Regions from separate parts of the Pseudomonas sp. CH61 genome, predicted to be linked through region 2. Evidence: predicted binding sites of a transcription regulator. Region 2 holds the regulator's gene; each other region holds the start of a gene.
What was found. Region 2 encodes FliA, which starts transcription of late flagellar genes. Its sites were predicted from a motif close to CTAAAGTTTNNNNNNNNNNNGCCGNTAA; they were not measured.
Positions count from the first base shown of each region.

Region 1: a site for FliA is predicted at 1,386-1,413, ahead of AC5SEM_RS26705 (methyl-accepting chemotaxis protein). Genes of this name have one in related genera too.
Region 3: a site for FliA is predicted at 1,601-1,628, ahead of AC5SEM_RS19690 (flagellar protein MotY). Genes of this name have one in related genera too.

Region 1 is NZ_CM182098.1:5,907,010-5,910,287, forward strand. Features, by position in the region: gene AC5SEM_RS26695 (FecR domain-containing protein) at 1-724, opposite strand, end outside; gene AC5SEM_RS26700 (sigma-70 family RNA polymerase sigma factor) at 724-1,224, opposite strand; gene AC5SEM_RS26705 (methyl-accepting chemotaxis protein) at 1,529-3,278, shown strand, end outside.
Region 2 is NZ_CM182098.1:1,023,534-1,026,811, forward strand. Features, by position in the region: gene flhF (flagellar biosynthesis GTPase FlhF) at 1-766, shown strand, start outside; gene fleN (flagellar synthesis regulator FleN) at 883-1,713, shown strand; gene fliA (RNA polymerase sigma factor FliA) at 1,710-2,450, shown strand; gene AC5SEM_RS04635 (chemotaxis response regulator CheY) at 2,617-2,988, shown strand; gene AC5SEM_RS04640 (protein phosphatase CheZ) at 3,007-3,278, shown strand, end outside.
Region 3 is NZ_CM182098.1:4,400,188-4,403,465, reverse strand. Features, by position in the region: gene rnt (ribonuclease T) at 1-491, opposite strand, end outside; gene pyrC (dihydroorotase) at 488-1,534, opposite strand; gene AC5SEM_RS19690 (flagellar protein MotY) at 1,695-2,603, shown strand; gene AC5SEM_RS19685 (argininosuccinate synthase) at 2,733-3,278, shown strand, end outside.

The DNA.
Region 1 (3,278 bases), 1.7 Mb from region 2:
GATGGTCGATCAGATAACTCTGCCCGGCGAGTGCTTCTACCGAGGTGCCGCCGGAGTGGATGGCAACCTGGCCATGGGTGACGCTGAGCCGCGTGCAGTCATTGTCCTGACGCAGGATGAATCGGGCATCGAGGGGCTCATAAGTCCCGTGACGATTTTGTACCCGCAGCGGCCGATCAGTCGGCGTGCCCTCGTCGGAGCCACCACACGTGACAATGATCTCGCCGCGAGTCAGTTTGATCAGGCGCTGTTGCGCGGTGTAATCCAGATCCACCGCGCTGGCAGTGTTCAACTCGATCCGGGTACCGTCCGGCAACTGGAAGCCGCGCCGCTCGCCCGTCGCCGTAGCGTAATCGGCGCTCCATTGCTGCCAAGCGGCAGTGTCCTTGGCCAGCCATGCAGCGGAGCCCATCAGCAATGCGCCAGACAATAGCTTCAGCGCCTGTCGCCGGCCCAAACCCTGCGCACTGTTTTCAAGGGTGTTGAACGCCACTTGCGCACCGGGCACCGCGCGCAGGTTATTGCTCAACTCGGCTTGCAGCGACTGCACCCGTTGCCAGGCCAGTTCGTGCTCATGGTGTTCGGCGCGCCACTGTTCGCACTGGCGATTCAGGCGCGGATTGCCGTGATTGTTGCGCAGTCGCAACAGCCAGTGAATGGCCTGCTTGACCACCTGTTGCTGCGGCTCGGTGCGGCGGCTCAGAGAAAGATTATCCACAGGCATCAGCTTTCGTACCGCAGCACGTAGCAGTGATACAGCGCATCGGCGACGTAGCGTTCAACTGAGCGCAACGACAGTCCCATCTGCTCGGCGATCTGCTTGTGGGTCAAACCTTCGCACTGCGCCAGCAGAAAGGCCTGACGCACTTTCGGCTTCAGTCCTTCAAGCATCCGCGCAATGCTCTCCAGCAATTCGATCACCAGCGCCCGGGCTTCAGCACTCGGTGTTTCTGCTTCCGGCAAATGGGCGATCGTTTCGAGATAGGCCCGTTCGATTTCTTCGCGGCGCCAATGGTCGATCACCAACCCACGAGCGATGGTCCGCAGGAAGGCGCGCGGCGCCTTGAGTTCGAGGCGTTCGGTGCGTTGCAACAGACGGACGAAAGTGTCCTGGGCCAGATCTGCCGCATCCGCCGCGTTGCCCAGCCGTGCGCGCAGCCAAGCGTTAAGCCAGCCGTGATGACTACTGTAAAGCGCCTGTACTGCAAACTCAGGTGAGGACATGAACGCGAACGTCACAAATGATAATTACTCGCATTGTCATCAAGGGTTACGAAATTTGCAACAGCCACCCGAACATCAGCCCTGAAAAACATCGGGGAGGACGCTCTGGCACGCCGTTCGGCGGGAATCCTTCAGAAATGTCATCCATTTCCCGCTCAGCCCTAAGATTTCTCCGACACGTGCCGACAGACTGGTGAGACATGCGTGCACCAAAGTAGAGCGGCCTGAAGAACGCTGCCTGCGCTGTACATGGAATGTTGCATCCGGAACGCATCCCCACTTTTCGCATAAGAAGTCCCATGAAATGAATCTCAAGTTCAGCCATAAAATCCTGTTGGCCGCCTCGGGCGTCGTGGTCCTGGCGTTCGCGCTGTTCACCCTCTACAACGACTATCTGCAGCGAAACACCATTCGCCAGAACCTCCAGTCCTCTGTGCAGCAGGCCGGTGATCTGACCGCCAGCAGCGTGCAGAACTGGATGAGCGGGCGGATTCTGGTGCTGGAAAACCTCGCGCAGAACGTTGCCCATCAGGGCAAGGACGCGGATTTCCCGGGTCTGGTCGATCAACCAGCCTTCACCTCGAACTTCCAGTTCACCTACGTCGGTCAGGCCAACGGTGTGTTCACCCAGCGCCCTGACGCGAAGATGCCGGACGGCTACGACCCACGTCAGCGTCCTTGGTACAAGCAAGCCGTTGTGGCTGACAAAACCATGCTGACGCCGCCGTACATGGCGGCCGTCGGCGGGCTCGTGGTGACCATCGCCATGCCGGTGAAAAAGAACGGCGAGCTGCTCGGTGTGGTCGGTGGTGACCTGAGCCTGGAAACCCTGGTGAAGATCATCAACTCGGTGGACTTCGGTGGCCTTGGCCATGCGTTTCTGGTCAGCGCCGACGGTCAGGTGATCGTCAGCCCGGACAAAGACCAGGTCATGAAAAACCTGAAAGACATCTACCCGAACACCAGCGTGCGCATCGAGAAGGGCAACCAGAACGTCGTGCTTAACGGCCAGGAACGTATTTTGTCGTTCACTCCGGTCAGCGACCTGCCGAATGCGCAGTGGTACATCGGTCTGTCGATCGATCGCGACAAGGCCTACGCCGCACTGAGCCAATTCCGCACTTCGGCGCTGATCGCGATGTTTGTCGCCGTGGCCGCGATTGCCTTGCTGCTGAGCCTGTTGATCAATGTGTTGATGCGTCCGCTGACCACCATGGGCCGTGCGATGCAGGACATTGCTCAGGGCGAAGGCGACCTGACCCGTCGTCTGGTTGTGGAAAGCAAAGACGAGTTCGGTGAATTGGGCAGCGCGTTCAACCAGTTCGTTGAGCGGATTCACGCGTCGATTTCCGAAGTGTCTTCCGCCACCCGCCACGTGCATGATTTGTCGCAACGCGTAATGGCGTCGTCCAACGCCTCGATCGTCGGCTCTGACGAGCAAAGTGCACGCACCAACAGCGTCGCTGCGGCGATCAACGAGCTGGGCGCCGCCACGCAGGAAATTGCGCGCAACGCCGCGGATGCTTCGCAACACGCCAGCGGCGCGAGCGAGCAGGCCGATGACGGGCGTCAGGTGGTCGAGCAAACGATCCTGGCGATGACCGAGCTGTCGCAGAAGATCAGCCTGTCGTGCACGCAGATCGAAACCCTGAACGCCAGCACCGACAACATCGGCCACATCCTCGATGTGATCAAAGGCATTTCGCAGCAGACCAACCTGTTGGCGCTCAACGCCGCGATCGAAGCAGCGCGTGCCGGTGAAGCCGGACGTGGTTTTGCGGTGGTGGCGGATGAGGTGCGTAACCTCGCCCATCGCACCCAGGAATCGGCGGAAGAGATCCACAAGATGATCACCTCGCTGCAGATCGGTTCGCGCGAAGCGGTGACCACCATGAACGCCAGTCAGGCCTCCAGCGAGCAGAGCGTGGAAGTGGCCAACCAGGCCGGTTTGCGTCTGGTCAGCGTGACTCAGCGCATTGGTGAAATCGACGGCATGAACCAGTCGGTGGCCGCGGCGACCGAAGAGCAGACCGCCGTGGTGGAAACCCTCAACG
Region 2 (3,278 bases):
GATGATCACTGATATCGAAGAACCCCGTCAGGCCTGGCGCATGTTGCTTGCGCACCTGGCGCGGATGATTGCCGTACCGGAAGTCGAGCCGCTGGAAGAGGGCGGTGTGATTGCCATGGTCGGCCCTGCCGGCATGGGCAAGACCACCACGCTGGCCAAGCTCGCCGCGCGTTATGTGCTGAAATACGGCGCGCAGAATGTCGCGCTGGTGAGCATGGACAGTTTCCGTATCGGCGCTCAGGAACAACTGAAGACGCTGGGCCGCATTCTCAATGTGCCAGTGACTCACGTCGATCCGGGCCAATCGCTGGTGCAGGCGCTGGATCCATTGCTGCGCAAACGCGTGGTATTGATCGATACTGCCGGCCTCCAGGCCAGCGATCCTGCGCTGCGCATGCAGCTGGAAAGTCTGGCCGGACGTGGCATTCGTTCAAAAAATTATCTGGTCTTGGCAACCACCAGCCAGAAACAGGTTCTAACCGCCGCTTATCACAGTTACAAGCGTTGCGGGCTAGCCGGGTGCATCCTGACTAAACTGGATGAAACGGCCAGCCTTGGCGAAGTGTTGAGCCTGGCGATCAGTCATGAATTGCCGGTCGCGTACCTGACCGATGGCCCACGGATTCCGGATGATTTGCATCTGCCGCGCCGTCATCAACTGGTCAGCCGCGCCGTCAGCGTGCAAATGCAGGAAGAACCCAGCGAAGAAGCCATGGCTGACATGTTCGCTGATATCTATCACAGCCCGACCAAGCAGGTAGGCTGAGGTATTCATGAACAGTTTTTGTACCTACATCGATGGTCTGCCATGCATTGTTCCGGTTGTGAACGCGCAGCCAGTAATGTGGCCTCCGTCTATGCAAGACAAGGTAAAGAAATAACATGGGCAGCATGCATCCCGTACAGGTGATCGCGGTGACCGGCGGCAAAGGTGGCGTCGGCAAGACTAACGTGTCAGTGAACTTGTCGCTGGCGCTGGCAGAGCTTGGCCGTCGGGTCATGCTGCTGGACGCCGATCTGGGACTGGCGAACGTCGACGTTTTGTTGGGTCTGACCCCTAAACGCACACTGGCCGACGTGATCGAAGGCCGTTGCGAATTGCGCGACGTGCTGTTGCAAGGCCCCGGTGGCATCCGCATCGTCCCGGCCGCGTCCGGCACGCAAAGCATGGTGCACCTGAGCCCGGCGCAACATGCCGGTCTGATTCAGGCGTTCAGCGACATCGGCGACAATCTCGACGTGCTGGTGATCGACACCGCTGCGGGTATTGGTGACTCGGTAGTCAGTTTTGTACGCGCCGCGCAAGAAGTGTTGCTGGTGGTCTGCGATGAGCCGACTTCCATTACCGACGCCTACGCACTGATCAAACTGCTCAACCGCGATTACGGCATGAACCGCTTCCGCGTGCTGGCCAACATGGCGCAGAGCCCGCAGGAAGGGCGCAACCTGTTCGCCAAGTTGACCAAGGTCACGGATCGTTTCCTTGACGTCGCTCTACAATACGTCGGCGCCGTGCCTTACGACGAAAGCGTGCGTAAAGCGGTGCAGAAGCAGCGTGCGGTGTACGAAGCCTTCCCGCGTTCCAAGTGCGCGCTGGCGTTCAAGGCGATCGCGCAGAAGGTCGACACTTGGCCGCTGCCCGCCAACCCGCGTGGCCACCTTGAGTTTTTCGTCGAGCGCCTCGTGCAGCAAACGGCAGGGCCCGTGCTATGACCGCAAGCGGTATGAACTACTACAAGAAGTCGGCACGTGACGCGCAGTACGAACTGATCGAGCGTTACGCGCCACTGGTTAAACGCATTGCCTACCACTTGCTGGCGCGCTTGCCGGCGAGTGTGCAGGTCGAAGATTTGATCCAGGCCGGAATGATCGGCCTGCTCGAAGTCTCGACCAAATACGACGCCAGCAAAGGCGCCAGTTTCGAAACGTACGCGGGCATACGAATCCGCGGCGCGATGCTCGACGAAGTGCGCAAAGGGGACTGGGCGCCACGCTCGGTTCACCGCAATACCCGGATGGTCAGCGACGCAATTCGCTCAATTGAAGCTAAAACCGGCCGTGATGCTAAAGATCACGAGGTTGCGGCCGAACTCCAATTGAGTCTCGACGATTACTACGGGATTTTGAATGACACCTTGGGCAGCCGCCTGTTCAGTTTCGACGACCTGCTGCAGGACGGCGAACACGAAGGGCTGCACGAGGATGGCGCGAGTGCTCATCTTGAGCCGTCACGCGATCTGGAAGATGAACGTTTCCAGGCGGCGTTGGCGGACGCGATTGCCAATTTGCCGGAGCGTGAGCGACTGGTGTTGGCGCTGTACTACGACGAAGAGCTGAACCTCAAGGAGATCGGTGAAGTCCTTGGCGTCAGTGAATCGCGGGTCAGCCAGTTACACAGCCAGTGCGCGGCCCGTTTGCGGGGGCGTTTGGGGGAGTGGCGAGCGCGCTGAAGGCAGTGTGGGGACACTGCGAACGAGGCTGGTGCGGTGATGAACGGCACCGGTCTTGCTCTGTTGTGCTCCAGACAGTCTTCGAGTGCTGCGCCGATTGATTGAAGTGGCGCGTCCAGGTGCTGGGCGCGTTTAAGACTGCTTGGAGGTCGAATTGAACAAAGACATGAAAATCCTCATCGTTGATGACTTCTCAACGATGCGGCGGATCATCAAGAACCTGCTGCGCGATCTTGGGTTCACCAACACCGTCGAGGCTGACGATGGCGTGACTGCCATTCCAGTGCTCAACAGCGGCAGCATCGACTTTCTGGTAACGGACTGGAACATGCCGGGCATGACCGGTATCGACCTGCTGCGTCACGTGCGTGCCGATGAAAAACTCAAGCACCTGCCAGTGCTGATGGTGACTGCAGAAGCCAAGCGCGAGCAGATCATTGAAGCCGCTCAGGCCGGTGTAAACGGCTACGTAGTCAAACCTTTCACGGCTCAGGCGTTGAAAGACAAAATCGAGAAGATTTTCGAACGCATCGGCTGATGAACGCGCGGGGGAGCTATGGAGCATAACGAATCTTCACAGGGCGATTTCGAGTCGACCCTGAAAAAACACGCGGTCGAACTGGTCGAAAGCCTTGAAAAAGGCAGGTTCGGCGACGCTGTGCAACTGATCCATGAGCTCAATCAGACCCGTGACCGTGGCCTGTACCAGGAAGTGGGCAAGCTCACACGTGAACTGCACAGTGCGATCGTCAACTTCCAGATCGACCCGAACATGCCGCAGGCCGAGGAAGTGTCGCAAATCACCGACGCCACCGAACGCCTGGGCTA
Region 3 (3,278 bases), 3.2 Mb from region 2:
GTGTCGAAGCTGGAGAACGGATGGAACGGGTTGCGCTTCATGTCCAGACGCGCAACGGCCGCGTTGAGGAAGCCAAGGTCGAAGCTGCTGTTGTGACCGACCAGAATCGCGCGCTTGCAGCCGTTGGCCTTCAGCGCCTTGCGGATGCCACGGAAAATGTCGGTCAGCGCAGTTTCTTCGCTGACCGCCATGCGTAGTGGGTGATCGAGCTTGATCCCGGTGAACTCCAGCGCCGCTGCTTCGATGTTGGCGCCTTCGAACGGCTCAACACGGAAGAAGTAGGTGTGGTCCGGGTAAACAAAACCCTTTTCATCCATGGCGATGGTGGTCGCGGCAATCTCCAGCAACGCATCGGTGGCCGAGTTGAAACCACCGGTTTCTACGTCGACGACTACCGGCAGATAGCCGCGAAAGCGTGCTGCCATCGGGTGACGGGAACCGCCACCACCACTTTGACCGTCCAGTTCGTCGTCGAAATGGTCTTCACTCACGCGTGTTCCTCCAGCAGGCGCCAGCGCAGTTTTTCACCGGCGCGCAGCGGGATAACGGTCAGCTCGCCGAATGGCAGGCTGGTCGGGGCGGTCCATTCTTCACGAACCAGGGTGATGCGATCGGTGTTTGCCGGCAGGCCGTAGAAACGCGGGCCGTTGAGGCTGGCGAAGGCTTCGAGCTTGTCCAGCGCGTTACGCTGTTCGAAGGCTTCGGCATACATCTCGATGGCGGCGTACGCGGTGTAGCAGCCGGCGCAACCGCAAGCGGCTTCTTTGGCGTGCTGCGCGTGCGGCGCCGAATCGGTGCCAAGGAAGAACTTCGCGCTGCCGCTGGTGGCGGCGTCGAGCAGGGCTTCCTGGTGCGTATTGCGTTTGAGGATCGGCAGGCAATAGAAGTGCGGCCGAATCCCGCCCACCAGCATGTGGTTGCGGTTGTAGAGCAGGTGATGCGCGGTGATGGTCGCGCCAACGTTGGCTGAAGCCTCGTTGACGAACTGCACGGCGTCGCCGGTGGTGATGTGTTCGAACACCACTTTCAACGTCGGGAAACGCTCGACCACGCGGCGCATGTGCTCATCGATGAAAATCTTTTCGCGGTCGAACACATCGACGTCGCCACGGGTGACTTCACCGTGGATCAACAGCGGCATGCCGACTTCGGCCATGGCTTCGATCGCCGGCAGAATCTTGTCGATGCTGGTCACGCCGGAATCGGAGTTGGTGGTCGCGCCGGCCGGGTACAGCTTGGCGGCATAGACAAAACCGCTGGCCTTGGCCTCACGAATTTCTTCGGGCTGGGTGCGGTCGGTGAGGTACAGCACCATCAGCGGCTCAAAGCGACTGCCGGCCGGGCGGGCAGCGAGAATCCGCTGGCGATAGCCGTCGGCTTCAGCGGCGTTGCGCACCGGGGGTACCAGGTTGGGCATGATGATGGCGCGACCAAAAGTGCGCGCAACATCGGCAACGGTATTGGTCAACACGGCACCATCGCGAAGATGAATGTGCCAGTCGTCGGGACGCAGCAGGGTCAGGCGGTCGGACATGAGGGGATTCCAGGCGGGTCAAACTGAGGCGAATGCTACCGGAAAAGACTCTTGCAGGCACTCGCTATCAAGTTTTGCGGGAAGCTTCCGATATCCCGTAGGTATGCCGTAAACATAGTGTGAATCGGTCTTTGTGTTTCAGAAGCCAATGGAGCCTCCCGTGCGCCAGCGTTATTTAGCCTTGCTCAGTGTGTTTGCCAGCCTTCCCGCGATGGCGCTCACGTACCAGACCCGTCTGGAGAACATTGAGTGGACGGTCGCCGGCGACAAGTTCGAATGTCGTCTGACCCAGCCGATCACCGATTTCGGCTCGGGCGAGTTCGTGCGCAAGGCGGGCGAGCAGGCGATCTTTCGTCTGAACGCCTACAACGCCATGCTTGGCGGTGGTTCGGCAACGTTGCTGGCAGCCGCTGCGCCTTGGCAGCCGGGGCGTGGTGACATCAATCTGGGCAGCGTCCGGCTTGGCAGCGGCAACGTGCTGTTCAGCAGTTCGCAGTCGCAGGCCGGTGGTCTGATCAGCGGTCTGCTGGACGGGCGCAGCCCGGTTGTACGTCGCGCGTCTGGCGATGGCCGTGTCTCGGAAGTGCGTTTATTGCCGGTGAAATTCAGCAAAGCGTTTAACGACTATCAGACCTGTGTGGCGAAATTGCTGCCGCAGAATTTCGACCAGATCAAGCAGTCGCAGATCGGCTTCCCCGGCGAGGGCGTTGATCTGGACGCCGCCGCCAAGGCCAAGCTGCAAGTGATGCTCGAATTCATGAAGGCCGATCCGACGGTCAATCACATCGAGCTCGATGGCCACTCGGACAACAGCGGCAATCGCCTGACCAACCGTGAACTGTCGCGCCGCCGAGCGCTGGCAGTGGTCGACTTCTTCAAGGCCAACGGCATTCAGGAATCGCAGATCACCGTACGCTTCCATGGCGAGCAATATCCGATCGTGCCGAACACCAATGCGGCCAATCGTGCGAAGAACCGTCGGGTCAATGTAAAACTGGCGCGCGTGGCTCCAGTGACCGCTCCAGCACCGCAAGCGAGCACGCCAGCCAGCACTGCAGCGACTTCCTGACCCGCCGGTCATCGTCGCGCTCTCGACAGATTCTGTCGCTTTGTCGTCTTAAGCTGTCGCGCCTCTGTAAATTATCGCGTTTGAGCGGTAGACTCCTCGGCTTTCCGTAGAACCCCGTGGAGTGATGGCATGGCGGACGTAAACAAGGTCGTTCTGGCGTATTCCGGCGGCCTGGACACTTCGGTGATCCTCAAGTGGCTGCAGGATACTTATAACTGTGAAGTGGTGACCTTCACCGCCGATCTCGGTCAAGGCGAAGAGGTCGAGCCGGCCCGCGCCAAGGCCCAGGCCATGGGCGTCAAAGAAATCTACATCGACGATCTGCGCGAAGAATTCGTGCGTGATTTCGTGTACCCGATGTTCCGCGCCAACACCGTTTACGAGGGCGAGTACCTGCTGGGTACTTCCATCGCACGTCCGCTGATCGCCAAACGTCTGATCGAAATCGCCAACGAAACCGGCGCTGACGCCATTTCCCATGGCGCCACCGGCAAGGGCAACGACCAGGTGCGTTTCGAACTGGGTGCCTACGCACTCAAGCCAGGCGTAAAAGTCATTGCACCTTGGCGCGAGTGGGACCTGCTGTCCCGCGAAAAACTGATGGACTACGCCGAGAAGCACGCGATCCCGATCGAGCGTCACGGCAAGAAGAAGTCCCCGTACTCGATGGACGCC